One region of the Herbaspirillum sp. C7C8 genome, then DNA from elsewhere that is predicted to be linked to it. Evidence: riboswitches for the same ligand, from Rfam matches in the RefSeq annotation. Region 1 holds a riboswitch; the other holds the start of a gene.
The links. A riboswitch is a leader RNA that binds a small molecule or an ion and turns the genes downstream of it on or off. The one in region 1 is predicted to bind cobalamin.
Positions count from the first base shown of each region.

Region 2: another riboswitch for cobalamin. It lies ahead of HWE01_RS21850 (TonB-dependent receptor family protein); the one in region 1 lies ahead of HWE01_RS13755 (CbtB domain-containing protein).

Region 1 covers NZ_JABXGG010000010.1:157,270-171,855, forward strand. The annotation lists gene HWE01_RS13730 (cobalt-precorrin-7 (C(5))-methyltransferase) at 1-326, opposite strand, end outside; gene HWE01_RS13735 (putative cobaltochelatase) at 338-2,314, opposite strand; gene HWE01_RS13740 (cobaltochelatase subunit CobN) at 2,311-6,423, opposite strand; gene HWE01_RS13745 ((2Fe-2S) ferredoxin domain-containing protein) at 6,416-6,757, opposite strand; gene HWE01_RS13750 (CbtA family protein) at 6,795-7,547, opposite strand; gene HWE01_RS13755 (CbtB domain-containing protein) at 7,558-7,773, opposite strand; cobalamin riboswitch at 7,915-8,144, opposite strand; gene HWE01_RS13760 (hypothetical protein) at 8,223-8,750, opposite strand; gene HWE01_RS13765 (hypothetical protein) at 8,957-9,652, opposite strand; gene HWE01_RS13770 (hypothetical protein) at 9,972-10,124, opposite strand; gene HWE01_RS13775 (hypothetical protein) at 10,184-10,531, opposite strand; gene pgm (phosphoglucomutase (alpha-D-glucose-1,6-bisphosphate-dependent)) at 10,686-12,335, opposite strand; gene HWE01_RS13785 (GlsB/YeaQ/YmgE family stress response membrane protein) at 12,671-12,922, opposite strand; gene HWE01_RS13790 (hypothetical protein) at 13,319-13,702, shown strand; gene galU (UTP--glucose-1-phosphate uridylyltransferase GalU) at 13,789-14,586, shown strand, end outside.
Region 2 covers NZ_JABXGG010000031.1:1,263-15,848, forward strand. The annotation lists gene HWE01_RS21840 (chemotaxis protein CheA) at 1-729, opposite strand, end outside; gene HWE01_RS21845 (protein phosphatase CheZ) at 729-1,463, opposite strand; cobalamin riboswitch at 1,962-2,240, shown strand; gene HWE01_RS21850 (TonB-dependent receptor family protein) at 2,321-4,297, shown strand; gene HWE01_RS21855 (FecCD family ABC transporter permease) at 4,340-5,323, shown strand; gene HWE01_RS21860 (ABC transporter ATP-binding protein) at 5,320-6,120, shown strand; gene HWE01_RS21865 (cobalamin-binding protein) at 6,185-7,075, opposite strand; gene panC (pantoate--beta-alanine ligase) at 7,079-7,918, opposite strand; gene HWE01_RS21875 (segregation and condensation protein A) at 7,979-8,875, opposite strand; gene HWE01_RS21880 (DUF3460 family protein) at 8,885-9,088, opposite strand; gene HWE01_RS21885 (outer membrane protein assembly factor BamE domain-containing protein) at 9,160-9,687, shown strand; gene HWE01_RS21890 (carbohydrate ABC transporter permease) at 9,700-10,530, opposite strand; gene HWE01_RS21895 (carbohydrate ABC transporter permease) at 10,527-11,402, opposite strand; gene HWE01_RS21900 (ABC transporter substrate-binding protein) at 11,430-12,731, opposite strand; gene HWE01_RS21905 (ABC transporter ATP-binding protein) at 12,786-13,835, opposite strand; gene HWE01_RS21910 (sugar-binding transcriptional regulator) at 13,860-14,586, opposite strand, start outside.

The DNA.
Region 1 (14,586 bases):
GAGGAAATGCCCGGCAGGGTTTCCACGCGATGGCCACAGGCGCGCTCCACCCGTTCCAGATACTGGAAGCCGCTGAAGTGGATATCGCCCATGAAGACCACCACGCAGCGCTTGCCGGCGTGATGCAGGGCGGCGACTTCGTCGAGCCTGGCAACCTGATCGCGGTAACCCATCAGCACCACTTGCGCGCTGGCGGGGATGAGGTCCTTGACCACATCGACCACGGCATTGAAGCCGGCCACCACGTCGGCATTGCGGATCAGGTCCGCGCCGCGCAGGGTCAGGTAGGAATGGTCGCCGGGACCGGCGCCGATGCAGATGATCATGTTCTTTCCTTTCAGCGCGCGCCCAGTTGCGCGCGCACGGTCAACGCCAGGGCGTCGCCGGTCAGTTGTTCCAGGGTCAGGCAGGGCGCACCCAGCGCCTCGGCCAGTTGCGCCGCGCGGCCCAGGCGCAGGTAGCCGGATTCGGTATCGAGCACCAGCGCGGGCACGCCTTGCGCAGCCAGGGTCTGTGCGACCTGCAGGGTTTCGCTCCAGGGGTCGCCGCTGCTGCCGGGCAGGCTGACGTTGGCCTTGCCGTCGGACAGGATCACCAGCAGGGGCGGTGCTTCCTGCATCTGTTGTTGCAGCATCTGCGCCGCCAGTTGCAGCGCATGCGGCAGCGGTGTGCGGCCCCCGGTGGGCAGTTCGCGCAGGCCCTGCTCGGCCAGGTCGGCGCTGCGGGTCGGGGCCAGCAGCAATTGCGCCTGCTCGCCTCGGAAGGCGATCACGGCCAGTTGATCACGGCGCTGGTAGGCATCGGTCAGCAAGGCCAGGACCGCACCCTTGACTGCTTCCATGCGGCGCTGTGCGGCCATGGAACCGGAGGCATCCACGACGAAGACGATCAGGTTGGCGCCGCGTCCGCTGCGGACCTGACGATGCAGGTCGGCGCGGGTGATGCTCAGTGGCTCGCCTGTCTCACCGGCCAGGGCGCCGCGGACGGCAGCGCTGCGCAGGGTGGCACCGATGGCCAGCCGGTCCGGATTGGCGTCCGGTACGGCGCGCACGGCGCTGCCCCGGCTGGCATCGGCCACGGCACTGCGGCGGCCGCTGGCCACGTTGGCCGATGCCCGGGCCGTGGCGGCGACGCTGATCTTGCGGGCCGTTCCGGGGGCGGCGATGGCGAAGGTCTGTTGACCACCCTCGCCTTGCTGTTCTTGCGAAGCATCTTCAGACGGCGGCGGCTCGGCCGGTTCATGATCCGGCGACGCGTCACCGCAACCTTGCTGTTGTGGCGGTTCAGGCTGGCGCGCCTGGTCGACCAGTTCATCGAGCTTGTCCTCATCCATGCCGCTTTGCTCGAAGGGCTTGCGACGGCGGCGATGCGGCAGCACCAGCAAGGCGGCCGCGCGCACATCGTCCGGGGTGACACGCGTGCGCGCCTGCAAGGCCGCGATGGCGCGCGCGGCCTTGTGCATGACGATGTCGGCGCGCAGGCTGGCCACCTCGAACTCGCAGCAGAGATGGCTGCTCAGTTCCAGCATGGGATCGTCCAGCACCACCTCGGCCAGCAGACCTTGCGCCTCGGCGACCTGGAGGCGCAAGGCGTCCTGCTGCGACTGCCAGCGTTCGGCAAAGGCGGCGGGATCGGATTCGAAGGCGATGCGCCGGCGCACCACCTCGGCGCGTACGGTCTTGTCGGTCGGTGCGCTCACTTCCACCATGAGGCCAAAGCGGTCCAGTAGTTGCGGCCGCAAGTCGCCCTCTTCCAGATTCATGGTGCCGATCAGCGTGAAGCGTGCCGGGTGACTGATGGACAGCCCCTCGCGCTGCACCGAATTCACCCCCATGGCCGCCACGTCCAACAGCACGTCCACCAGGTGATCGGCCAACAGATTGACTTCATCGATGTAGAGGATGCCGCGATGGGCCGCCGCCAGCAGGCCCGGCTGGAACGCACGCTGGCCGCCTTGCAGGGCCTGTTGCAGATCGAGCGAACCGAGTACGCGGTCTTCGGTGGCCCCCAGTGGCAGGTTCACGAAGGGGACGGTGGCCGGAAAGTGTACTGGTGCTGTATTGCACACTGTACAGGCAGTAGCCGGCTGACCGGGCGCGCAGTGGAAGGCACAGCCCTCGGCCAGGGTGATGGCCGGCAACACCTGGGTCAGACCCCGTGCGGCGGTACTCTTGGCGCTGCCCTTGTCACCGCGCACCAGCACGCCACCGATGGACGGATCGACTGCGCACAGCAGCAGCGCCTGCTTCAGCAGCGGCTGGCCGACGATGGCGGCAAAGGGATAAGACGCGGGGCCGTTGACTGCTGCGCTCATTGCATGTCCTTGGTATGTTCGCTGCCGCGCACGGTCTCGCCGCGGGCTTCCAGCAGGGCTTCACTGTGCAGGTAGAGTGTGCGCAACTGTTCGAGTGTCTGTACCGCCGGTGTTTGCCACATGCCACGGCTGGCGGCTTCCAGCAAGCGCTCGGCGATGGCGTTCTGGGCCCAGGGATTGGCCTGTTCCAGGAACTCGCGCATGGCCGGATCGAAGCCATAGCTCTCGGCCAGTTGCTGGTACATCCAGTCTTCCAGCACCTGCGCGGTGGCGTCGTAGCCGAACAGGTAATCGACGGTGGCCGTCAGTTCCAGTCCACCCTTGTAGCCGTGTCGGCGGATGCTGGCCAGCCACTTGGGATTGACCACGCGGGCACGGAAGACGCGCAGGGTCTCTTCCTTGAGGTCACGCACGGCAGCGCGCTGCGGGTCGTGGCTGTCGCCGAAGTAATGGCGCGGCTGCTGGCCGGACAAGGCGCGGATGGTCGCGATCATGCCGCCGTGGTATTGCAGGTAGTCGTCGCTGTCGAAGAGGTCGTGCTCGCGGTTGTCCTGATTGTGCAAGGCGACCTGCACGGCGGAGAGGCGCTGGCGGAATGCCTCGCGCTGGTCGGTGCCCTGCACCTTGCGACCATAGGCGTAGCCGCCCCAGTTGATGTAGGCCTCGGCGAAGTCGGCCTGGTCCTGCCAGTTCTTTTCCTGAATCAGGGGCAGGATGCCGGCGCCGTAGCTGCCCGGCTTGGCGCCGAAGACGCGATAGGACGCCTGGGCAGCGGCTTCGGCCTGACCCAGTCCGCTTTGCATGGCCTGCTGCAGGTCGCGCAGGTAATGCTTGCGCACGAAGTTCATGTCTTCCGGTTCATCGGCGGCAATGGCAAGCTGCACGGCATCGTCGATCAGTTCGATCAGTTGCGGGAAAGCATCGCGGAAGAAGCCGCTGATGCGCGTGGTGACGTCGATGCGCGGGCGCTGCAATTGCTCCAGCGGGACCAGCTCGACACCGGCGACCTGCCGGTTGCCCTCGCGCCAGACCGGGCGCGCGCCCATCAGCGAGAGGATCTGCGCCACGTCATCACCGTGGGTGCGCATGGCGCTGGTGCCCCAGATGCTGATGGCCACGCTCTCGGGATAGTCGCCGCTTTCGCGGTGGTGACGCTGCAGCACTTCGCGCGCCAGTTGCTGGCCCACGCGCCAGGCCGATTGCGAGGGCACGCTGCGCGGGTCGACCGAATAGAAATTGCGGCCGGTGGGCAGGATGTGCGCCATGCCGCGCGTAGGCGATCCACTGGGACCGGCCGGGATGTAGCCACCGCGCAGGCCGTTGAGCAGGTTGCCGATTTCTTCGTGGGTGCGTTGCAGACGCGGCACCAGTTGTTCGCAGGTGAAGGCGAGGATGCGGCCCAGGGCGCGGGTATCGGTCGGCTTGATCGTCGCTACCGGTGCGGCACGTTTTTGCGGGGCAAGCGGTCGCGCCATGGCGCGCATGCCGCCCAGCACGCTGCCTGCACTCTTTTGCAGGGTGGGTTGCAGGCGCGGTTTTTCTTCGACGGGCGCGGTGAACAAGGGCGCCAGCAGCGACTGGATCACGCCATCGATGGCCTGCACGGCAAAGTCTTGCTGCTGCAGCGACTGCATCAGCGACAGGCACAGTGCGTCGATGGCTTCGAGCGCATCGGCACGGGTGACGATGGCGCGACCGGCAGTGCGCGCGAGGGCGTCATCGATGTTGAGGCGCCGTCCCTTGTGCTCCAGCAGCATGTCCAGCGACAGGCCGAAGAGGCGCGCCACCTCTTCCTGCAGGCCCGGCAAGTCCTGGTTGGGCAGGCGCGTGAGCGCCACCAGCATGTCGGGCAGCTGCGCTGCATCGGGCATGCGGCCGAGGATGTGCAGGCCGTCACGGATCTGGGCTGCGCCCAGTTCGCACAGGTAGCCATCGAGATCCTCGATCAGGTGCGCCACACCGGCACCGTCCAGTTCGGTGAGGGCATGGGGCAAGGTGCCGTCTTCGTGGGCGTGGTCGTGCGGATGATGGTGGTCATCATGGTGGTGATGTCCATGATGATGGTGAGCATGGCCGTGGTCATGATCGTGGTCATGATCGTGATGAAGCAGCTTGTATTGCAGGTCCGACTCCAGATTGGTCTGTCGCACCAGCTCCCAGATCTGCTGCTGCAACAACGGCAGCTTGGCAGGATCGAGCACCTCGACCTGGTAATACTCGTCCACCAGCTGCGTCAGCTGGGCCAGCGCGCCGTAGCTGTCGGCGGTGGTCATCGGTGGGGTCAGGTGATCCACCACCACGGCGTGGGCGCGGCGCTTGGCCTGCGAGCCTTCGCCGGGGTCGTTGATGATGAAGGGATAGAACAGCGGCACGTCACCCAGCAGGGCATCCGGGAAACATTCTTCAGACAATCCCACGCCCTTGCCCGGCAACCACTCCAGCGTGCCGTGCTTGCCGACGTGGACGATGGCATCGGCGCCCCATTCTTCATCCAGCCAGCGGTACAGGGCGTAGTAGTGATGCGTGGGCGGCAGGTCGGGCTGGTGGTAGATGGCGTCCGGGTCCATGCCGTAGCCGCGCGGCGGTTGCAGGGCCACGAAGGCGTTGCCCAGGTCCAGGCCGGCAATGACCAGGTGCTGATCGTGAACATAAGCCTGGCCGGGTGCGGCGCCCCACTGGCGCTGCATGCGCATCTGCAAGGCCGCGGGCAAGGCGGCGAACCACTGCGCGTAACGCGCGGCCGGAATGCGCGCGGCGGCGCGCCGCAACTGGTCTTCGGTGAGGAGGATATCGTCGTAGGAGCAACGGTCCACCAGTTCGTGGATCAGGGCCGTGCCGGTCGCGGGCAGTTCGCCGATGGCATAGCCGTCAGCAGCCAGTGCGCGCAGCACGGCCATGAGCGACTCGGGCGCATCCAGCCCGACGGCATTGCCGATCTGCGCGGCCTTGCTGCTGGAATTGGTGAAGATGAAGGCGATGCGCTTTTGCGCATTGGGCGTGCAGCGCAGCCGCACCAGCCGCTGCGCCAGACCGGCGAGGCGGCGCACGCGGTCCGGCAGGGCCTGGTACTGCACCACGCCACTGTCCGTGGTGTGCTTGAAGGACAGCGGTACGCCGATGATGCGGCCATCGAATTCCGGCAAGACCACATTCATGGCGGCATCCAGCGGGTTCATGCCGCGCGTGGAATGCTGCCACTGGTCTTGCGTCATGCCGCTGGTGATGGCTTGCAGCACCGGGCGGTCCAGCTGTTCCAGCACCGACACCGACCAGCCGGCTGGTGTGACCCCGCCTGCCGTGATCTCCCCCATGGCGAAGCTGGTGGTATTGATGATCAGGTCGACCCGGCCCCGGACGAAATACGCCAGCGCGGGCGGCAGGTCCGCGCCACGATGAGCAGACACCCGCAGCGAGGAAGTGAAGACCGGCAGCACATCCATGCCGCGCGCCTCCAGCGCCGCGACCAGTGCATCGATGAAGGCGGTATTGCCCGAGAGCCAGTGCGCGCGGTAGAAGATGATGCCCACGGCGGGCTTGCCTGCGGGTGCGCTGGCGCGCAGGGCCAGCCAGTCATCGAGGCTGGCATCCTGTTCCAGATCAGGATGGTAGAGGCCGTGTTCCGGCAAGGCTTGCGCAGGCTCATAGCCATAGCCGCTCAAGAGCAGGCGATCCGACAGGTAGCGCAACAGTTGCGCCAGATTGACGCTGCCGCCACCGTTGAAGTAGGCCAGTGCCTGCTGCTGCACGTCCGCTGCGACGGTGGAGGCTGCCGCCAGTTCGGCATCGGGTTCGCCGGTGCCGGAGAGCAGGATCAGGTGACGCCCTTGCGCACGCGCGACCCGCAACAATTCGCCCACACCGCTCACCGCACCCAGCCTGCCCAGCACCCGCAGCACGATCACCTGCGCGCTGGCCAGCTCCGAACGCAGCAGCGTGGCCAGCGTGCGCAGGGGCTGGCCTTGCTCGTCGGTACGGGATTGCAGGGCCTGCAGATCATGCCCCGCCAGTGGCGCAAAGTCGGGCGGCAACTGGCTGCGCGCCGCCGCCAGCAGGGCCAGGTCGGTCGGGGCGTGGGTCAGCAGGACGATGCGGGGCAAGGGTTCAGACATCGCCGGACTCCGGTTGCGGCAGCACGTCGCCGCTGCCCAGGCGATGGAAGATGAGCTCGCTCACCTCGCGACCGCCTTCCAGGTGCTCCACTACGACGCGCTCGATGGCGCTGGCATCCTCGCAGCGGTACCAGACCCCCTCGGGATAGACCACCAGCACCGGCGCCTGCGCCTTGCAGGCCACCATGCAGTGGGTTCGGGTGCGCTTGACGCACAGCGCGGGGCGGGCGTCGATCTGCTCGCCCAACACGCCGAACATGGCTTCGGCCAGCACGCCATTGTCGGTACAACGCGGACCCACGCACATGAGCACGTGACGATGATGAGTTCTCATGGCTTGCTTGCTTTCTTTCCCCGACGGACCGGACCCATCAGCCGAAGCGGCGATAGAAGAAACCGCTCAGGCCGCCCAGCGCCAGCCAGAACACGGCATTGGCCGCCGCAGTGGCGCCGATGAAGGCTTGCGCCAGTTCTTCCGGCGCCACGCTGCCGTGCACTTCCGGTTGCGGCGCCCCGATGAAGTGCGGTGCCACCAGCAGCAACACGCCGATCAGCTTGCCCGGCCAGCCCCGGGTGAAGACGAACAGACCCAGGCTGGCGGCCGTCATGGCGGCGGTCATCACCCACCAGAGCTGACGCGCCTGCAGGGGCGCGGCCAGCGTACCAGGCACTTCCGGCGGCAAGCCCAGCGAAGGCGCCACGAAGAACACGCCATAACCGGCCAGACCCCACAGCAGACCGCTGCGCCAGCTGATCTGGCGTCCGCTCAGGGCAAAGGCCGCCACCAGCATCAGCGCAAAACCGACCGCCATGCTGACGTTGGCCAGCACGGTGTAGGCGGTGCGTTCGGCACCGTCGGCGGGCTCCCAGGCTTGGGCGTCGTGATGGTGGCTGTGCTCATCGGCACCGACATGGGCATGGTCGTGCGCACCCGCCTGGGTAGCGGGTTCGCCGCCAGGGTCATGGGCTGCGGAGGCCGTCGCTTCGCCGGCCTTTTCATATTGCTCGGCCTTGAGGATGAGCTTTTCCACCTGGAATTGCTGCACCCCCGACAGCAGCAAGCCCGACAAGGCCCCTGCCACCACCACCGCCGACGCCATGCGCCGAAACACCGTCCAGTTCATGATCCGCTCCTCAGTGGCAGGGGAAACCGGCCGAGTGGCGGCCATCGTGGGCGGCATTGTGCAGCTCGACGCGGGAGGCGAAGCCGGCGCCGTAGATCAGCGCCACGCCCAGCGCGAAGGCCAGCAGCGACGGCGCGATGCGGTCACGCCAGACCTGGCTGCCGGTGCGGCTGGAAGTGGAAGAGTCGGCGGTGCTGCGGGCATTGAGACCGGAGGGAGTGGACATGCGCTTTCCTTGGGCAGGTGGATGAAACGAAGGAAGCCACACGGCGAGCGCCCATGCCACATCCCGCCGTGCACCGACGGCGCCGCTCAATGCCAGCGGGACATGTTGGAAGCTTTCCGCATGATCGCCCTCCGCGATACATTCAAGAAGTTGCCACTGGCCGGTCTCCGGGCTGGCGAGCTGAAGCCTGGGGCTTCCGGACAGGCGCCTTCCCATGCGCGGGGCACAGTGGCGTAGTGCGTGTCCTTGCTCGCTTACCGTTGCGGGGGCAGCGCCGGCCTTGGCACGATGCTGAGGCATCGGCCGCACCGGCTTCCCGTTTCAATCCCGGGCGCGGCTGCACACGGGATACCAGAAGCAATGCTAAGGGGCGAAGTATAAAGGCGGGGACGGGCTTGGGCAACCGGCATTGTCAGCCTGATCGGCCAGCCGGTCGGCTGCTGGCGAACTCAGCGGGGCGCCGGCGGGATCGCGTCCGACTGCTTGTAGTACAGCCGCATGTCCGCCCCCATGCCGCGCGGGATGCGGGCCACATAGGCCGAGCGCTGGCCCGTCCGGTCGCCCTGCCCGTGCACTTCCATCAGGCACAGGTAGCGCTCGCCCAGGTAGCCCAGTACGGCAAAGGAGGCCCGGTGCGGACGCTCCAGCCGTAGCGGTGCGTCCGCTGTCAGGCCGACGGCGCGGTCCAGGTAGCCACGGTGCGCGTTGACGAAGAGGTAATCGCGCACGGACGCCTTGCCGCTGGCATAGCCGATGCGCAGCATGCGGTTGTCGGCATCCGGCAGATAAAGGCTGTAGGGTGAGGTCGCGCCGCCCTCCATGACTTCCACCCGCCCGGCCACCGGCTCGGTGCTGACCGGGCCCACCGTCATGCGGTCGACCACCAGGCAGCGATCCAGTACCTGCGCCGGCGGCGTCGGCGCCCCGGGCAGCGCCACCAGACAAACCAACAGCAAGACCACGGGCAGGCAGCGCAATGCGCTCGCCGTTGAACTGCATGCAGCAGGAAGTAAGCGGTTCAAGGGCAGCTCCTTCGGGGAACAGGAATCGGAGTGGGTGCGGCAGAGGCCACACCCACTCCGAATAGTTGCAGAAGGGAAACCCGATGGATATCAGAAAACTCTCAATGACCGTCAGTAAGTGACGCGGCGGGCGGGGACGTCCCGGCCTGCCCACCGTGGTGTCAATACTGGACGGCGGCCGGCCCGGCCAGCAGATCCAGCGAGATGAAATGCCATTGGGCCGATTCGGCGTCATACACCGCGACCTGGTTGATCTGGCGGCCTGGCGGGGCGGTACCGGGCAACCGGTCGATGGCGCGGGCGGCATGGCGGTGGCGCTCCAGCGGACTCATTGCCAGCAGGCTGGCCTGCGTCTCGCTGCGGGCGAACAGTCCGGCGCATTCCCACAGCCGGGCGTAGCACTCCAGATCGGGCAGCGCGATGTCCAGCGTGATGGAGTCGATCAGCGGCGAGGCCTTGGCCAGGCTGGCCGAGGACAGGCGTACCGGCTCGCCCTGCGCGCGCACCGCCAGGCGACCGTCGCGCGCGCCCCAGGCCACGTGCAGACAATAGGGCAGATAGCCGTGGTGGCGCGCCACCAGTTCGTCCGGGGAGAAGGACGAGGCCGGCAAGACCTGGTAGGCCGTCGGCGGCATGCCCCGCCAGAGCGCGTCCAGGCTGGCCTCGAAGGGCGACAGATAAACCACCATCGCCTGGCTGCCGGCGGCCTCGCCGGCGATGACGGGTTCGCACAGTACCTGGCCGGGGCCACTGCCGGCACTGGGCTGACGTACCAGCACGTAGAGCGGAAGAGCCGACAGCAGCGTGTGTCGACGACCGGCAGGAAAGCCCATTGACAGCGGGGAATATGGAAACACGGCGCTACTCCTCAGAGAAAACACGACCGTGGCGGCAGCCTTGCTCAATTCATCTTCTGTCGCCGGAAAAAAGAGATGCTTTCACGAATACTTGTCGGCTTGAATGAGAAAAGTCTCAATCCGCGCAAAAGAATGAAGAAACCCCCGCAGGACGGGGGTTTCCGGGGCAGATGAAGAAAAAGGAAGAGGATGCCTCGCTACGCCCTTGCACAGGGTCGGCAGCTCAGGCAGCGCTATGGTGTCATGAAGGAAAAGGCAAAAAAGCGAGACAATCAGGCCGCAGCAGATGCTGCGACCGGATCGGTGCGAAAGTGCAAAATCAGCCCTGCATGCGCAGCGGCGGGTCAGAAGGCCGGGGGCTCAGCGGCGGCTCTTCCACCGGGACCGGCTCATCATCGGGCAGGGGCGGCGGCGGGATGTTGGGTTCGTTGACGGGAGGGGTCTCTTGGGGCGTATGCAGATTCAGGTTCAAACAGATCTCCTCGGAGCGATCCCTGGTCGGAGCGACCGGGGTGTGCCGACAGCAGGTCGTCAGCGACCGGCCATCGGGTTCTGATGCGGAATGGGGTCCTGCGGCGGGGTCGGGTCCAGCGGCGGCACCTCCACCGGCGGGGTGTCCTGGGGCTTGTGCATGGGGTTCTCCTGAGTGGGTGGAAGGGGCGGACTGCGGTCCGGATCGGCACTGCCGGGGCGAGGCAGCAGGCCGTCATCGGCGTTGGCCAGGGGATCTTCGGTACCGTCGGGCTCGATCACCTGGGCCGGGTCCGGCTGGATGTGGTCCGGCGGGGTCGGCGTTTCGGCGGCAGCCGACATGGCGGGGGGACGCAGCAAGGCAGGCGCCGCACGGGTCGAGACGGGGTCCGGATCAGAATGGGCCATGAGGGTCCTCCTTGACGGGGATGGCAGACGATGACCATCTTACGAAGCCCCTGCCCTGCTCTCAGCCAGACATCGGCCCATTTTCCTGTAGGAAGGCAGGAACAAAAACGCCGCCCCGAGGGCGGCGTGGTCATGACAGGCGCGGCGACCGGGCTCAGTCCGCCTGCAGTGCGCGGGTCACGATCTCCTGCGCCTCGGCAAAGATGCGGTCCAGATGGGCCTGATCGCGGAAGCTCTCGCCATAGATCTTGTAGATGCTCTCGGTGCCGGAAGGACGGGCGGCGAACCAGCCATTGTCCGTGACGATCTTCAGGCCGCCGAAAGCCTTGCCATTGGCCGGGGCCGTGGTCATGACTTCGCGGATGGTTTCACCGGCCAGTTCGGTGGACGTGACATCCTGCGGCGACAGCCTGGACAGGCGCGCCTTCTGCTGCGGCGTGGCGGCGGCTTCCTTGCGGCCATTGAGCGGTGCGCCCAGTTGCCGGGTGAGATCCTGATAGATCTGGCCGGGATCGTTGCCGGTGCGGGCAGTCATCTCGGCGGCCAGCAAGGCGGCGGTGATGCCATCCTTGTCGGTACTCCAGGGCTGGCCATCGAAGCGCACGAAGGAGGCGCCGGCGCTTTCCTCGCAGCCGAAGGCCAGGCTGCCGTCATAGAGGCCATCGACGAACCACTTGAAGCCCACCGGCATTTCCAGCAGCTTGCGGCCCAGGTGGGCGGCCACGCGATTGATCATCTGGCTGGACACCAGGGTCTTGCCCACGGCGGCATCGGCACGCCAGGCCGGACGATGGCCGAACAGGTAGTACACCGCGACCGACAGATAATCGTTGGCCGGCAGCAGGCCGGTGCTCCTGGCGACGATGCCGTGACGGTCATGGTCGGTATCGCAGGCCATGGCCACGTCGAAGCGATCCTTGAGCGCGATCAGCTCGCTCATGGCATAGGGCGAGGACGGATCCATGCGGATCTGTGCATCCCAGTCCAGCGGCACGAAGCGAAAACTCGCATCCACATCGGTATTGACCACTTCCAGATTGAGCTTGTAGCGATCCGCAATGGCCGACCAGTAATGCAGCCCGGCGCCACCCAGCGGGTCTACGCCGATCTTGACGTTGGCCGCCGAGATGGCGCCCAGGTCGATGATGTTGGGCAGGTCGCCGACGTAGTTGTCCAGATAATCGTAGCGGCGCGTGGTGTCGGCCTTGAGGGCCCTCTCGAAGCTGATGCGGCGTACGCCTTCGAGCTTTTGCTCCAGATAGGCATTGGCGCGCTTCTCGATCCAGCTGGTGACGTTGGAGTCGGACGGGCCGCCATTGGGCATGTTGTACTTGAAGCCGCCATTGTCCGGCGGATTGTGCGAGGGCGTGACCACGATGCCATCGGCCAGCTTGTCGCGGTGCACCCGGTTGTGCGTGAGGATGGCATGCGAGACGGCCGGCGTGGGCGCATAGGGGCTGCCTTCGGCCAGCATGGTCAGCACCGCGTTGGCCGCCAGCACTTCCAGAGCGCTGTGCCAGGCCGGCTCCGACAAGGCATGGGTATCAATGCCGAGGAACAGCGGGCCCTTGAAACCCTGTTCCTTGCGGTAGTCGCAGATGGCCTGGGTGATGGCCAGCACGTGCCATTCATTGAAGCTGTGGGCATTGGCGTTGCCGCGATGGCCGGACGTCCCGAAGGCCACCCGATGGCTGGCCTCGGCCACCTCCGGACGCAGGCTGTAATAGTTCGACAGCAGCACCGGCAGGTTCACCAGGGCCGAAGGCGCGGCACGCTTGCCGGCGAGGGGATGGACGCTACTCATAATTTTTTCTGGATGAATGGATATCGGAGGAAGCGAAGCGGACGCGGTAGATGCCGGACATCCCCTTCGCTACTTGATCTTTTTTCAACGTCCCGGACATTGTAACGCCAGGATGGCGCGCTGCAGCATGGATATGCAGAAACTTGCAGGAGCATTGCCGCAGATCACTCCCCATGCGCCTGGCCGGACATGGGCGCTACGCCCTGGGCGGGCAAGATGAAGGCGCGTGTCCAAAACGCAAAACGCGTCCGGGCCGGGCCGCGGACGCATTGCTCATGGGTCAGGAGCGCCAGGCCTGCGCCGGGAGCCTGCCTCCACGGCGCGGGCCTGCCGGGTCAGGCCCTGCGGAAGGCCCGCACGATCACCAGCAGCACGACCGCGCCCAGCGTGGCGGTAACGATCGAGGCCAGGATGCCACCACCCACGGCGATGCCCAGGAGGCCGGCCAGCCAGCCGCCGATGACGGCACCGACGATACCGATCAGGATATCGGCCAGCAGACCGAAGCCGCCACCCTTGACCAGCACGCCGGCAAGCCAGCCGGCAACGGCACCAATGATCAGCCATGCGATGAGTCCGTGTTCCATGATGTTCCCTTTCCATTGTTCTGTCGTTCTTGGATTGATGTCGGAAGCCGTCGGCAGGCCTCCTCCTTTCTGCAAGCGCTCTGCGCAACAGATGAGGTGATGATAGAAAAACGCGTCCCGGCCAGCTATCGGACAGCGGCCCATTTCCTTGTAGGACAAGCCCGGCATGGGCGGCTGTCGCGCTGACCGCGGCCTGCTCGTGGCGGCGCAGTACCCGCGTGACGGGCGGGCCGGGGTCTTCCTCTTTTCCTACAGCGCAAAAGGCGGCATTCCTATAGAGAGGAAGCGCGAGTTTTCTTACTCTTGCTTCCGTAGGCACAGTGCAGCATGAATCCGTCAGCCGCACCGTATACCGATACCGCATTTGCCAGCCCGATTACGTAGAGAGTCGCCATCATGTCCGCCACCGAATCCAGCGCACGCCCCTCGTCCGTCTTTGCCAATGCCTACGCGCTCAATGCGTTCGGCAACGCACCGCGCGCCGAAGAAGGCGCTGACTTCGTCGAGCACTATGCACGCTATGCCCGTGAATCTGCCGAGCTGCTGCATCAGATATCGATGAAGGCGCCGCAACTGGCCTCGGTGCTGGAACAGCTCAACGAAGGCAGCCTGGCGCAACGCATCGCGCTGGCTGATGACGAGGCCAAGGCCAGCGCCCCGCAGCGACGCACCCGGCTGCGCGAAAAGGCCGGGCATGCCCTGGCTGGCGTGGCCTCGTTGTTGCAGGGATGCCGTGCTCTGCTTCAGATGAAGATGATCAAGAACAACAGACAGGCGTAAAGGCGTAAGGAGGCGCATTCGCCAGCGAGCCTGCATTGTGTGCATGAGGGTGCCACGCCCGTCACTCAACCAAACCTGGACTTACCATGAAAAAAATCACCAAAGCCGTTTTTCCCGTCGCTGGCCTCGGCAGCCGTTTTCTTCCCGCTACCAAGGCACAGCCCAAGGAAATGCTGCCCATCGTCGACAAGCCATTGATCCAGTACGCCGTTGAAGAGGCGGTGGAAGCGGGCATCACCGAGATGATCTTCATCACCGGCCGCAACAAGCGCGCCATCGAAGACCATTTTGACAAGGCCTACGAACTGGAATCCGAACTGGAAGCCGCCGGCAAGGTGAAACTGCTGGAAACCATCCGCAACGTCATCCCCAAGCACATCAACTGTGTCTACGTCCGCCAGGCCGAACCGCTGGGCCTGGGACACGCCGTGCTGCTGGCCAAGCCGCTGGTGGGTGACGAACCCTTCGCCGTGCTGCTGGCCGACGACTTCATGGATGCCGCCCCCGGCCAGAAGAACGTGATGGCGCAGATGACCGAACTCTACGAGCGCGAAGGCAAGAGCCTGCTGGCCGTGCAGGACGTGCCGCGTCCGGAAACCCGCCAGTACGGCATCGTCAGCGGCAGCCCGCATGGTGAGCGTACCGAGCTGCTCAGCGGCATCGTGGAAAAGCCCTCGCCCGAAGATGCCCCCTCCACCCTGGCCGTCGTGGGCCGCTATGTGCTGACCCCGGCCATCTTCGAACGTCTGGAAAACATCGGCACCGGTGCCGGTGGCGAGATCCAGCTCACCGATGCCATCTCGGCCCTGCTGCAACAGGAACAGATCCTCGCCTATCGCTACGAGGGCCAGCGCTTCGATTGCGGCTCCAAGCTCGGTTACCTC
Region 2 (14,586 bases), on a different contig from region 1:
TTCTTCCTTGGCGCCGCCGGGAGAATCCGTGGAACGACGGTTCTGTTGCACCGGCGCGGCAGCCTTGGGCTCGCCATCGGCAGCGGCTGCCGGTGCAGCGGCGGCGGCAGGCGCAGCAGCGGTGACCGGAGCGGCCTCGGCCGGGCTGTCAGCCACCGGCGCGGCAGCCGCGCCCGGCACCAGCGCCTGATACAGCGCGGGCCAGTCCAGTTCTCCATTTTTCATCACGCTGGCACTGCCATCGATGCTGGCCGCAGCAGCGGGGGCTGCTGCCACCGGTGCTGCCGCGGGTGCCGCTGCCGCCGGGGCAGGTGCAGCCGCAGCGGGTGCCGGCGCTTCGCTCTTGCCTTCGATGGCCTGGGTCAGGATGTCTTTCAGTTCCGCCGGCATCGAGGCCAGGCTGTCGGGCGCGGCGCCGTTGGACAATTCGTTCAACTGGTCGGCCACGAAGCCGCTGGCTTGCAGCGCCGCTTCGATGGCCAGCGGCGTGACCGGGGCCTTGCCGGTGCGCAGCGCATCGAACAGGTTTTCGGTCAGGTGGCAGGCCGACACCATGGCCGGCAGGTTCACGAACCCGGCGCCACCCTTGATGGTGTGGAATGCGCGGAAGACCGCGTTGAGGATTTCAAGGTCATCAGGATGTCGTTCCAGCGTCAGCAGATGCTCTTCCACGTTGGTGGCGAGCTCCAACGCTTCAACGACAAAATCCTTGAGCATTTCGTCATCCATTAGAACCCCAGGCTATCGAGTAAGTCGTCCACGTCGTCCTGTGCCATGGCGGTGCCCCCCACGGACGGGCCATTCATCAGGGTGACCGGTTTTTCCGCATCCATCTGCGCCTTCACCTCGGGCGGTGCATTGTCGCGCAGCAATTGCGCCAGTTCGCGCTCGGCGGTGGCGGTGATGGCCACGATCTTCTTGATCAGCTGGCCGGTGATGTCCTGGAAGTCCTGGGCCATCATGATTTCCAGCATGCGCGCCTTTTCCGCTTCGGTCGATTCCATGACCGAGGTGGAGAATTTCTGCGAGTCGCCTGCCAGCGCCTTGAACTCGTCGATGTTCATCTGGCCGGCATAGAGCCTGGTCCAGCGGGCGTTGATGTCCTTGGCCTGTTCCTGCAGGCGGTCCTGGGCCGGCATGCCCGAATCGAGCGCATTGAGCACCTTGTTGGCCGCCTGCTCGGTGAGGGTGGCGATGTGTTCGAGACGGCTCTGGGCGTCGCCGATCTGCTCGGCTACGTCGGTGAGCGAGCGGTCGTAGCCCAGTTCACGCATGGAATCGTGCAACAGGCGCACGATGCCGCCCAGGCGTTCATACATGGGCTTGTCGCTCTGATCTTCCTGTTCGCCTGCCGCTGCCTCGTCGCTGCTGGCGGTGGCGGCGGCCGGTTCGGCGGTCATGCCCGGTAGCGTCTGCGAGGAAATTTCGTCAAACAATGCTTCCAGATCAACGTCGTCGCTCATGATTACTGATTCTCCCAACAAAGGTGTGCGCTCGTCGGCGCACTGCTGTGCAAAGTTGCCCGTAGGCGGATCAAATGCGTCGTTCCGGGAGGCACAGCAACTACCCTTTCCCCGATATCAAGGAGATATCGGCAGCCAGAGGCAGAGTCTGAAGGCCCGCAGACCACGACAACGGTTCAGGGATGACAGTGAGGCCAGCGGACCCGCCAAGAGTCCATCGGTCGACGATGCCATGGCGCCGAGTATAGGACCGCTTGCCATGATCTCATCGGCCAAACAGCGAGTGAAATCCCCCATTTGTTTCAATTTTTCGGCCCCGACCACCCAGCGCCGGAGACCGCGTTTCAAATGTTTTCGATAGAAGAATCGAATTTATTCTATATAAAGCTGCTGGGGATGAATTCTATCTGGCTTTTTCCTGAAAGCAATTAGTGTGCTCGGGCTTGTGCTGATTTACATCATCTGTTGCCGGACGCTTGTAGCCTGCACATTGCACGCCTACAATGGCGCGGTTTTGGTGCCCGCCGGCGTATCCTCGCCGGCCGTTAAACGGGAAACACGCGCCAGGCCGCCTGCAGCAAGCAGGAGGGCCGGCCAAGGTGTACTGCCCCCGCAACGGTAACCAGGTGCCGGCAGCAGTGAGACGATGCGTCTCGCCATGCCGGCGAGACCGTCTTCCACGCCACTGTGTTTTTTGCGCGAACGTTCACTTCGCCACATGGGAAGGCCGATGGTCATGCCTGCAGTCCGGAGACCGGCCAGAACAGGAGGGAGCTGCACAGCCAATGCTGGTGCGGTTTTCCGTTGATTGCGGCTTGCGGGGAGGCAGGCTGCACACATTCATCGACTGTCTTTTCATGCACATCGCTAATTTCCCGGCCCGCTGCGGCGGTCCACGCCCCCGTTTTGCCCTGCGCACCGCCGTTGCGCTCATCCTCTCGACCCTGGCCGCCGGCAGCCAGGCAGCCGACGCCAGCCAGCCGCTGTCGGCCGTGGTGGTGTCGGCCTCGCGCTTCCCGAACGATCCGGCCTTTGCGCCGGTGGCCACCACGGTCATCACCGCCGAGCAGATCCGCGAAGCCGGCATCGACAACGCCAATGAAGCCATCCGCAAGCTGGGCGGCGTCTACGGACGCCAGAGCCTGGCCGGTCCGCGCGACTTCCCGCTGGACCTGCGCGGCTTCGGCGCCAATGGGGACCAGAACATGGTGGTGCTGGTCGACGGTGTACGTATTTCCGAGAACGAACTGACGACGCCCTTGCTGTCGTCGATTCCCATCGAGACCATCGAACGTATCGAGATCGTGCGCGGTGGCAGCAGCGTCCTCTATGGCAGCGGCGCCACCGGCGGCACCATCCAGATCATCACCCGCCGCCCGCAGGCCAATGCGGCGCACGGTACCGTGGTGGGCGAAGTCGGCAGCAACGGTCAGCGCGCGGGCCGGGCGGCGGTCTCGCGCGGCTGGGACAACATGTCCATCGATGCCAGCTATGCCAAATCGCACGCCGACAACTGGCGCCACAACAGCCGTGCCAACCAGGAAAACGCCAGCACCACGGTGCAATGGTTCGCCAGCGACTGGCGCTTCGGCCTGCGTGCCAACCTGTCCCGGGCCGATTTCGGCCTGCCGGGCAGCCTGACGCAAGCGCAATATGAAGCCAATGCGCGTCAGACCAGCAAGCCGCTGGACCATGGCTCCTATGACAACGACAGCATTACGGCCTTCCTGGAACGCCGTTTTGGTGCCTTTGATGTGGCCGCCGAACTGTCGCATCGCGAGAAGATCTCGCGCTCCACCTATGTCAGCAGCGGCTCGACCGCGCAGAACAATGTACGCACTACCCAGTTCTCGCCGCGCCTGCGCCACGTACTCGAGAGTGGTTTCTGGAAGAACGAGGCCATTGCCGGCGTCGACCTGGCCCAATGGAGTTCGGCCACCAACGCCAGCTATGGCAACAGCGATGCCTCCCAGCATTCGAAGGCGCTGTATCTGCGCGATGAAATCGAGTTCGACCACAATGCCCGCGTGGCCGCCGGCGTGCGCCGCGAGCAGTTCACCCAGCTAAGTGGTTCCGGTGCCTATGGCCGCACCAGTGCCGTCAATGCCTGGGACCTGCAGGCCAGCTACGCACCGCTGCCGTTGCTGCGCGGCTTCGTCAAGACCGGCCAGAGCTATCGCCTGGCCACGGCCGACGAGAACGGTTTCACCGCCTTGCCCAGCGGCGCGGTCCTGAAGCCCCAGGTCTCGCATGATCTGGAACTGGGCGCGACCCTGGGCAATAGCGCACGCCAGGTGACGCTGCGCTGGTTCCGCCATCGCGTGCGTGACGAGCTGTATTACGACCCCACCGCCAATGGCGGCAACGGTGCCAACAGCAACCTGGCCCCGACCCGTCATCAGGGCGTGGAACTGGAAGGGCGCGTGCAACTGACCGAGACCCTGGGGTGGCGTGCCACCTACCAGCACATCGATGCGCGTTTCGTGCAGGGCGACAACAGCGGCAAGCAACTGGCGCTGGTGCCGGCCAATACGCTGTCGACCCGATTGAACTGGAAGTCCGGCCAGCACAGTGCCGATGTGGGGGCGCGCTGGGTGGACCGCCAGCGCATGGGCAATGATTTTGCCAACACCTGCGCGCGCATGCCGTCCTTCACCACCTTCGATGCCCGCTATGCGGTACGTGTCAGCGCCTGGGAATTGGCCGTCACCGGCACCAACCTGGCCGACCGCAAGTATTACTCGCAAGCCTATGACTGCAGTGGCGGGGCGGTATCGGGCATCTATCCGGAAGATGGACGGGCAGTAAAATTCACCGCCCGCTACGACTTCTGAAGCCAAGCCCGCGCTTCTGCCACTGATCTGAGCCTGCCACCCATGCGACCTTATCTGCCCGTGCTGTGCATCTTGCTGCTGCTATCCCTGCTGGCCTTGTCGGTGGCGGCGCTGTGCGGCAGCACGGGGTGCCTGCGTCCTTCATCGCCGGCCGACAGCGTGGCACTGTTGCTGTCGCTGCGGGTGCCGCGGGCGCTGACGGCTTTTGTGGTGGGCGGTGCGCTGGCCCTGGCGGGCGCGCTGATGCAGGTCCTGTTACGCAATCCCCTGGCTGATCCTTATGTATTGGGCCTGTCCGGTGGTTCTGCGGCGGGTGCCCTGCTGGCCATGCTGGTGGCGTTGCGGCTGGGCTGGCCGCTGCAGGCGGTCACGGCGCCCGGCGCCTTGCTGGGTGCAGGCCTGGCCATGCTGCTGCTGTTCGGGCTGGTGCGCCAGTCGCTGCGGCATCTGGCGATCTCGCCCTTGCTTTCCAGTCAGCGCCTGCTGCTGACGGGGGTGATGCTGGCGGCCGGTTTCGGCGCGCTCATTTCCCTGGCTTTGTCGATTGCGCCCGATGCCCAATTGCGCGGCATGGTGTTCTGGCTCATCGGCGACCTCGACGATGCGCGTCTGCTGCCCCTGGTGGCACCGGTCCTGCTGCTGGCGCTGCTGTGGAGCTGGCGTCATGCTCCGTCGCTGAACCTGCTGGCGCGCGGCGATGCCTTTGCGCAGTTGCTGGGCGTGCCGGTGATGCGGCTGCGCGTGATGCTGCTGTGCGTGGCCGCCGCCTGCACCGCCGGCGCCGTGGCCATGGCCGGGACCATCGGCTTTGTCGGACTGGTGGTGCCGCATGGTCTGCGGCTGTTACTGGGCAATGACCAGCGTCTGCTGCTGCCGGCTTGTGGTTTGGCCGGCGGCGCGGCGCTGACCCTGGCCGACCTGCTGGCGCGCACGGTGGTGGCACCGGTGCAGTTGCCGGTGGGCGTCATCACCGCCCTGGTGGGGGTGCCGCTGTTTCTGTGGCTGCTGGAGCGGAGTCGCACATGAAGGGGTCTTCCGTTCCCTTGTTGGAGACGCGCCAGCTGGTCGTGCGGGCCGGTGCCCGCCTGCTGCTCGATGGACTGGACTGGCAGGTCCGGCCCGGCCAGTTCTGGTGCGTATTGGGCCGCAATGGCGTGGGCAAGAGCAGCCTGCTGCATGTGCTGGCGGGTTTGCAGCCACCCCATGGCGGGCAGGTACTATTGCAGGGGCGTACGCTGTCTTGCTACTCGCCGGCGCAACTGGCCTTGCAGCGGGGTCTGCTATTGCAACATCAACAGGATGCGTTTTCGCTGCCGGTACTGGAGGCCGTCATGGCCGGCCGCTTCGCCCATGGCGATGGCTGGGGTGGCGAGAAACGCGACACCGCACCGGCCAGCCTGGCGCTCGAACAGGTCGGCCTGGCTGCTCTGGCGACCCAGGACCTGTTGCGACTCTCCGGCGGCGAGCGCCAGCGCGTGGCGCTGGCGACCCTGCTGGTCCAGGCCCCCGCGCTCTATCTGCTGGACGAACCGACCTCGCATCAGGATATCGCCGCGCAATGGCAGGTGATGCAGCTGCTGCAGGCATTGGCGCAGCAGGGCGGGGCGGTAGTGGCCAGTTGTCATGACATCAATCTGGCCAGGCGCTTTGCTTCGCACGTTTTGCTGCTCGATGGCAGTGCCGCGCAAGGTGGCACGGTGGAGGCGGTCATGCAGCCCGCTGCGCTGGAAGCCGCCTTCGGTTGCCGCTTCGTCCCCCTCGCAAGCCCGGACGGAATGGTCTTCCTGGCCGCCCAGGGCAGCCCGCTGATCCCGAAGACTTGAAAGAAGCTTCGTATTCTCGTGCACCCGTATGTCAATCTGCATCCCTTTTCGCGAGGGATGTTTCTTAGGGGCTGCGTGTGGCTGCCTGACGCGCCTGCTCCAGCTTGCCGCAGACCTCCTCGGCCGCTTGCAGCACCCGCGGCCCGGCCCGGTTCAGCCAGTCCGCATTGACCGAATACAGTTGCCCGTCGCGCACCGCGCGCAGGCGCGTGAACTGCTTCCAGCGCGCCAGCGGTTGATCGCGTGCGTCGCCGGCGCTGAGGATGACCTGGGGATCCGCAGCCAGTACCGATTCCACGCTCACGGTGGGGGCCAGTTGGGGAAGATCGGCAAAGATGTTGCGCCCGCCGCACAGCCGCAGCACGGCCGATACCATGTGTCGGCCGTTGAGCGTCATCAGGGGCTGGCTCCAGATCTGGTAGAACACGGTCACGGGCGTGCGTCCCCGGTATTGCGCCTCGAGCTGCTGCCAGCGCGCCCGGAAGGCCGCTGCAGCCGCTTGCGCGGTGGTGTCGGTGCCGGCCAGTCGGCCCAGTCTTTCCAGCGAGGAGGCGATCATGCCGAAGTCGTCCGGCTGGCTCTCGTAGACGGGAATGCCGAGGCTGCGCAGGCGCGCCAGTTGCAGGGGTTTGTTGCCGCTGTGCCAGGCCACGATGAGGTCGGGCTTGAGACTGGCGATGCGCTCGATGTCGAGCGCGTTGTAGCCGCCCAGACTGGGCAGTTGGGCGGCTTGCGGGGGATAGTCGCTGTGGTTGCTGACCCCTGCGATCTGCGCCCCGGCCCCGGCTGCATAGAGCAGTTCGGTCACATGCGGCGCCAGGCTGATGATGCGGCGCGCGGGCTGGCTCAGGGTGACGCTCTGGCCCAGGTCATCCTGGACAGTGATGCTGGCGTGGGCGGTACCGGCTACCAGCAACGCCGCCCAGGACAGCAAGCATCCCGCCAGCACACGCATGAATCAGATCTCCAGGTTGTCGATCAGGCGCGTCGCCCCCAGCTTGGCCGCCGACAGCACCACCAGGGGGGCGCCTTGCTCCATGTCGGCAGGGGAGGGCGGCTGCAGGTCGATGCGTTTGCGCACGGCCACGTAGTCGGGCTTCCAGCCACGGGCGGCCAGGCGTTCCATGGCCACGCGCTCGGCCAGGGCCACGTCGTGCTGGCCGCCGCGCACTTCATCGGCGACCGCATTGAGCACCTGGTAGAGCAGCGGCGCCTCGGCGCGTTCTTCCGGGGACAGGTAGCCGTTGCGCGAGGACAGCGCCAGGCCGTCTTCAGCCCGATAGGTTTCGGCGCCGACGATCTCGGTGGGCAGGGCGAACTGACGTGCCATGTTGCGCACGATCATGAGCTGCTGATAATCCTTCTTGCCGAACACGGCCACGCGCGGCTGCACGCAGGAGAACAATTTCATCACCACGGTGGATACGCCGGTGAAGAAACCGGGACGGAATTCACCCTCGAGGATATTGCCCAGATCATTGGGCGGCTGTACGCGGTATTCCTGCGGTTCCGGGTACATATCCTTTTCGGTGGGGGCGAAGAGTACGTAGACGCCTTCCTTCTCCAGCTTCTCGACGTCAGCCTGGAAGGTGCGCGGATACTTGTCGAAGTCCTCGTTGGGGCCGAACTGCAGGCGGTTCACGAAGATCGAGGCCACCACCGGGTCACCGTGGGTGCGCGCCAGGCGCATCAGCGAGAGATGGCCTTCGTGCAGGTTGCCCATGGTCGCCACGAAGGCGGTGCGCAACTGGCCGCGCAGGTGGTCACGGAGTTCTTCGATGGAGGAAATGATTTTCATGCGGATTCTCTGGTTGCGGGCGGACCGTCTATCGCCCCGTTGCCGGTGGACTGCGCCCGTTCAGCTGGGCGAGTAGGACAGTCTGACATAGATGGGCGCGAAGGCTTCGGCCTGGGTGATTTCGATGAGCGTTTCCTTGGCCAGCTCCAGCAGGGCGATGAAGTTGACCACCACCACAGGGACCCCGCGCGAGGGATCGAAGAGGTCCGAGAACTCGACGAAGCGTGCCGACTGCAAACGCCGCAAGATGCCCGTCATGTGCTCGCGCACGGACAGTTCTTCGCGGCTGATGTGGTGATGCTGGGTCAGCTTGGCGCGCTTGATGATATCGGCCCAGACCGCCTTGAGGTCGTCGATGGCGACCTCGGGCCAGCGGGTGACCACGGTCTGCTCGATGTGAACCTGAGTGCGCACGTAGTCGCGGCCGACCTGCGGCAGCTGGTCCAGCTCCTGGGCGGCCAGCTTGATCTGTTCGTATTCCAGCAGGCGGCGCACCAGCTCGGCGCGCGGGTCTTCGGGCTCCTCGCCGGGCTCGGCCTTCTTGGCTGGCAGCAGCATGCGCGACTTGATTTCGATGAGCATGGCGGCCATCAGCAGGTATTCGGCGGCCAGCTCCAGGTTCTGCTTGCGGATCTGCTCGACGTATTCCAGATACTGTGCGGTGACCTGCGCCAGCGGAATATCGAGGATGTTGAAGTTCTGCTTGCGGATCAGGTACAGCAGCAGGTCCAGCGGCCCCTGGAAGGCTTCCAGGAAGACTTCCAGCGCATCCGGGGGGATGTAGAGATCATTGGGCAGCTGGAACAGCGGTTCGCCGTACAGACGTGCCAATGCCACGCCGTCGATCACGTCGGGCGTGGTGTCCTGCTGGCCTGCGGGGGTGATGTCGATGGCGTCGGCGCTGGGTTCCGCGCCGGGCTGGCCGGCGGGGTCGGCGCCACCTGCTTGGGCCGTCATGCCAACAGCTTAGTGGCTCTGGTAGACGTAGGGCTGCTGGGCCACGCGCGAGGCCTTGTCACGGGCGGTCTTGTCCAGATCCAGCGGTTCCTTGTCCCACAGCAGGGCGCGGCCGGCGCGTTGCGATTCTTCCAGCTTCGGGTTCTTCGTCTTCAGTTCGTCGATGAACTGGGTGATTTCAGATACGTAGGTGGTCTTTTTTCCGAAGAGCATGATATTTTCAGGCCAAATGTTACACAGAAGCCGTATTTTACCTTGTCTTCATCAGGGATAATCAAATACCTATGCGTGAACCCATCTTCACTCGCCTGCGTCGCCATGCCGCCCATTTCGGGGCTTTATTTGTTGCCCTGGCCCTGTTCGGCTGCGACCGAAACGGCAATCCCATCGAGGAGTTCGGTTTGGACAAGTTGCAAAAGGGCATTTCCAGCGAAGCCGACGTACGCGGCGTGATGGGCCAACCCGACACGGTCTGGGAGGATGGCGGGGGTGCCCGGACGCTGGAATATCCCAAGGGACCGGAAGGCATCCGCACCTGGATGTTTCGTATCGGTGCTTCCGGTACGCTGATCGATTACACCCAGGTGCTGACCCAGGAGCATTTCGACACCATCCGTGCGGGCATGACCAGCGAGCAGATCCGGCGCGAATTTGGCCGTCCGCGCAGCGTGGTGCAGTTCGCCCGCAAGAATGAGGAGGTGTGGGACTGGAAGTATCACTACGTGCACGAGGACCGGCTCTTCAATGTGCATTTCGACATGAATACCAAGCAGGTCGTGCGGACCTCGATCTCGGAAATCTCGGGCCATTGAGACCCGGCCACTTCAGCGTATCCCCGCCCGCATGAACGACTGCACGAACTGCCGCTGGAACAGCAGGAACGCCAGCAGCAGGGGGGCCGAGGTCATCAGCGTGGCCGCCGTGATGATGGACCAGTCCACCCCCTGGTCGGTGGACGAAAACACCTGCAGCCCCACCGTCAGCGGACGCGACTCCACCGAATTGGTCACGATCAGCGGCCACAGGAAGTTGTTCCAGTGGGTGCTCACCGAGACCAGCCCGAAAGCGATATAGATCGGCCTGGCCAGCGGCACATACACCTGCATCAGGATCTGCCAGGCTGATGCTCCCTCGACGGTAGCCGCTTCATCCAGCTCGCGCGGCACCGTCTTGAAGGTCTGGCGCAGCAAAAAAATACCAAAAGCCGAGGCAAAGTAAGGCAGCCCAATCGAGAGGATGGTATCGCGCAGTCCCAGCAGGTTCATGGTCTGGTAGTTCTCCACGATCAAGATGTCGGGCATCACCATCAGTTGCAGCAGCACCAGCATGAACATCACATTGCTGCCCCGGAAGGTGAAGCGGGCAAAGGCATAGGCCGCCAGGGTGGAGAGGATCAACTGCGCCACCAGGATCAAGGTCACCAGCAGGAAGGTGTTGAGGAAATAGCGCGGGAAGGGGGCAGCCTGCCAGGCGTTGGCGAAGTTCTGCAGCGTCAGCGGGGCGTCCAGCGCGAAGCGGGTGGCGTAGGCCGCCGGATGAAAGGCCGTCCACAGCGCATACAAGAGCGGCAGCAGCCACAGCAGCGCCAGCACCCAGGCAGAGACGGTTTCCAGCGCGCGATGGCGTGCGGCGAAAGGCGAGGTGGGGGCGATCATTGATAATGAGTCCGGCGGTCAAGTACACGAAACTTCACCAGCGCAATCAACCCCAACAGGGCCAGCAGCACTACCGTCAGGGCTGCAGCGTAGGAAGAGTCCCAGAAGGCGAAGCCAACTTCATAGATGTAGTACAGCAGCAGGGTACTGGCATTGTCTGGCCCGCCCTTGGTCATCACCACGATGTGGTCGACCAGGCGGAAGGCGTTGATGAGCGCATTGATCAGCACGAACAGCGTGGTCGGCATCAGCAAGGGGAACTGTACGCGCCAGAAGTATTGCCAGCGCGACGCCCCCTCCAGTGCCGCGGCTTCGGCCAGCACTGGCGAGATCTGCTGCAACGCGGCCAGGTAGAAGATCATGAAGAAGCCGGCTTCCTTCCATACCGCCACCACCATCAGCGCCCCCAGCACGGTATCGGGATTGCCCAGCCAGTTGTGCGAGGGCAGGCCCAGCGCGCCGGTGATCTGCTCCAGCAAGCCGTATTGCGGCGTATAGAAGAACAGCCAGATATTGGCCACCGCGATCATCGGCAGCACGGTCGGCGTGAAATAGGCCAGGCGCAGTACGCCGCGCCCGGCCAGTTTCTCGTTGACCCACAGCGCCATCAGGATGGCCAGGGCAATGGCCAGCGGGATGGTGCCCAGGGCAAACCAGAGGTTGTTGCACAGGGCTTGCCAGAACACCGGATCGTCCACCATGAGGCGATAGTTTTCCAGCCCGACGAAGACCGATGGCCGGGCTCCCTTGGGCGTGGAAAAGACGCTGTGCCAGAGCGTCGCCAGCGCCGGATAGTGCGTGAAGGCGATCAGCAGCACCATCGCTGGCGACAGCAGCAGCCAGGGCAGCACGGAGGAGGACAGGCGTTTCATCGGCAGCTCTTGTGCAACGGGCAGGACTTAGCGACCGTAGGCGCGCAGGATGCGCTCGGCTTCGCGCTGGGCATCCTTCAGGGCCGCTTCCGGTGTCTTGGTGCCGGACAGGGCGGCCTGCAGGTTGTCGTTCAAGGCCTTGGTCACGCGCTGGTTGTCGTGGGTGGAGAGTTCGGCCACGCCATATTTCATCTGCTCACGCGCCACGTCGGCGGCCGGAACGTCCTGCAGATACTTCTTCATTTCCGGGGTATCCCAGGCATCCTGACGCGGGGCCACATAGCCGGTGGCAATCGACCACTGCGCGGCGCGCGCCGGTTCGGTGGCAAAGCGGATGAACTTCATGGCGGCCTGCTGCTCGGCTGGAGAGGTCTTGTTGAAGACATAGAAGTTGCCGCCACCCGTGGGGCTGCCCGGATGCTTGATGCCCGGCAGCATCGCCACGCCGAAGGGGAAGCTGGCGTTGGTACGGATGTTGGTCAGGTTGCCGGTGGTGGTCCAGATCATGGCGGCCTTCTGCTCCAGGAAGTCCTTGGGGATGGTGCCCCATTCGATGGAACCGGCCGGCATCACCTTGTCCCTGGTCGTCAGGTCGACCCAGTGTTGCAGGGCCTGCACCGCACCCGGCTTGTCGAAGTAGGTCTTGGTGCCGACATTGTTCATGAGGATCGCGTCATTGGAGGCGGTCATGGCCTGGAACATCCAGTAGCCGAAGCCGGTGGAAGGAATCTTCACGCCCCATTGGGTGACGTTGCCGTTGGCATCGCGCCTGGTCAGCTTCTTGGCTGCTTCCACCATCTCGTTCCAGTTGGCGGGGGCCTTGTCCGGGTTCAGGCCAGCTTGCTTGAACAGGCTCTTGTTGTAGTACATCACGATGGTCGAACGCTGGAAGGGAATGCCCCAGGTCTTGCCGTCGGTCTGACTGTTTTCCATGAAGCCCTTGTAGAAGCCATCGATCCATTTCTTGTCGTCGGCGCTGCCAGCCAGGCTGTCGATGGGCACGATGGCGTTTTCGTCGATCAGCGTGAAGAGGTCGGTCGAGAGCAGCACGGCCAGGGTCGGCGGGGTGCCGCCCTTGAAGGCGGTCAGCGCCTTGACGATGCTTTCCTGGTAGGTGCCGGCATAGATGGCCTTGACCTTGATGTCGGGATTGGCCTTTTCAAAGTCGGCCACCATGCTGTCGATGGTCTTGGTGACTGCACCGCCCACGGCGACCGGGTAATAGAAGCTGATCTCGACCGGGTTGGCGGCCATGGCCGGTGCACAGAAGGCGGCTGTAGCGGCCACCGCGGCCAGGGCGGACAGGGACTTGAGGAAGGTTCTACGCATAGTGCATCTCCATGAGGTGGATGGGTTGGCTTGCTGCGGAAATCGTGGTGTGGATCAGGACCGGCGCAGGCCGCTATCCCGATCGAAGAAATACTGGTCGCGGGCATCCCATGCCAGGTGCACGGGCTCACCAGCGCTGATTCGGTGTTGTCCGGGCGCGCGCACCAGCAACGAGGCGGTGCCGATGCGGGCGCCAATGATGGTGTCGGCACCGAAGTATTCGACGGTCTCCACCACTGCCGGCACCGACGCATCGCTGGCACTGGCCAGTCGGATGTGTTCCGGACGCAGGCCCAATTGCAACGGGGCCTGGCCGAGCTCGCGCAGGATCACCTCGCTGCCGCTGATGGTCAATCCTTCGGCGTGGGTGTCCAGCGGCAGCAGGTTCATCGGCGGCGTACCGATGAAGCGGGCCGCAAAGGCCGTCGCGGGCTGGGCATACAGATCGGCCGGGGCAGCATCCTGTTCGATGCGGCCCTCGCGCAGCAGGATCACCTGATCGGCCATGCTCATGGCCTCGGTCTGGTCGTGGGTGACGTAGATCATGGTCATGTTCAGTTGCTGCTGCAGGGCGCGGATTTCGCGACGCATTTCCTGGCGCAGCTGGGCATCGAGGTTGGACAGCGGCTCGTCCATCAGGCAGACCGGGGCATCGGCGATGATGGCGCGGCCCAGCGCCACGCGCTGCTGCTGGCCACCGGAAAGCTGCGCCGGACGACGCTCCAGCAGGTGCGCCAGACCGAGGATGTCGGCCACGCGCTTCAAGCGCGATTCGTAACCGGCACGTGGCTCCTTGCGCACGCGCACGCCGAAGAGGATGTTGTCGCGCACGGTGAGATGCGGGAACAGTGCATAGGACTGGAACACCATCGAAATCTTGCGTTGGGCGGGCGGCAGTTGGGTTACGTCGCGTCCGCCGATATGGATGCTGCCCGAGCTGGGCTTGTCCAGCCCCGCGATCAGGCGCAGGGTGGTCGACTTGCCGCAGCCGGAGGGGCCCAGCAGGACGGTGAACTGGCCCGGCTGCACCTCGAAATCGATATTCCTGACGGCCTGGGCGTCACCCCAGTGTTTGCCGACGCCCTGCAAGGAGATGGCTGCCATGCTGGTTTCCTCGTGGAGATGCGATCACGCCGCCGCGCCGCTGCGGATCTGCTCCACCAGCAGGCGCGCGCTCGGTTCGTCGATGATCAGTTCGTTGATGAAGCCGCCGCGCAGCGCCGCTTTCAGGCCGGGCAGCTTGCCGGTGCCGGAGACCACGCACAGCGAGTGCGCCGCGTGCGTGAAGCAGTCCATGTCCGGGCCGCTGTTGCGGCCATTGAAGGCCACATCGCGCCAGCTGCCATCGGCACGGAAGAAGACGGTGGCGATGTCGCCCACCAGCCCTTCCTCGCGCAGGATCTGGCGTTCTTCTTCACCCAGGTAGCCGGCGGTATGGATGTAACTGCCGGTGGCTTCGGCGCCGATGGAGAACAGCAGGATGGAGGCGCGCTCCTGCAGGTCGCGGATGGCCTTGATGCTCTTCTCGCGCCAGAGTGCCGTACGCGTTTCGGGGTAGTCGAAGAAGGCCGGTACCGGCAGATGATGGGCGCGCGCGCCATAGTTCTGGGCGAAGCGCGAGACGATGGATTCGCTGAAGCTGTTGATGAAGCTGGCGCCGCTGCCGGAGCCATTGAGCGCCACCACGTCGACGTCGTGCACATGGCGCGGCAGCAACTGGTCGGCGATCTGTGCCACCGTCGTGCCCCAGGCCAGACCGATGATGGTGCCGGGCGTGACCAGCGAGTTGACGTAGGCGGCAGCGTGACAGGTGACGCGCTGCAGGGTCTCCTTGTCGGTGGCGGCGGCAGCCACC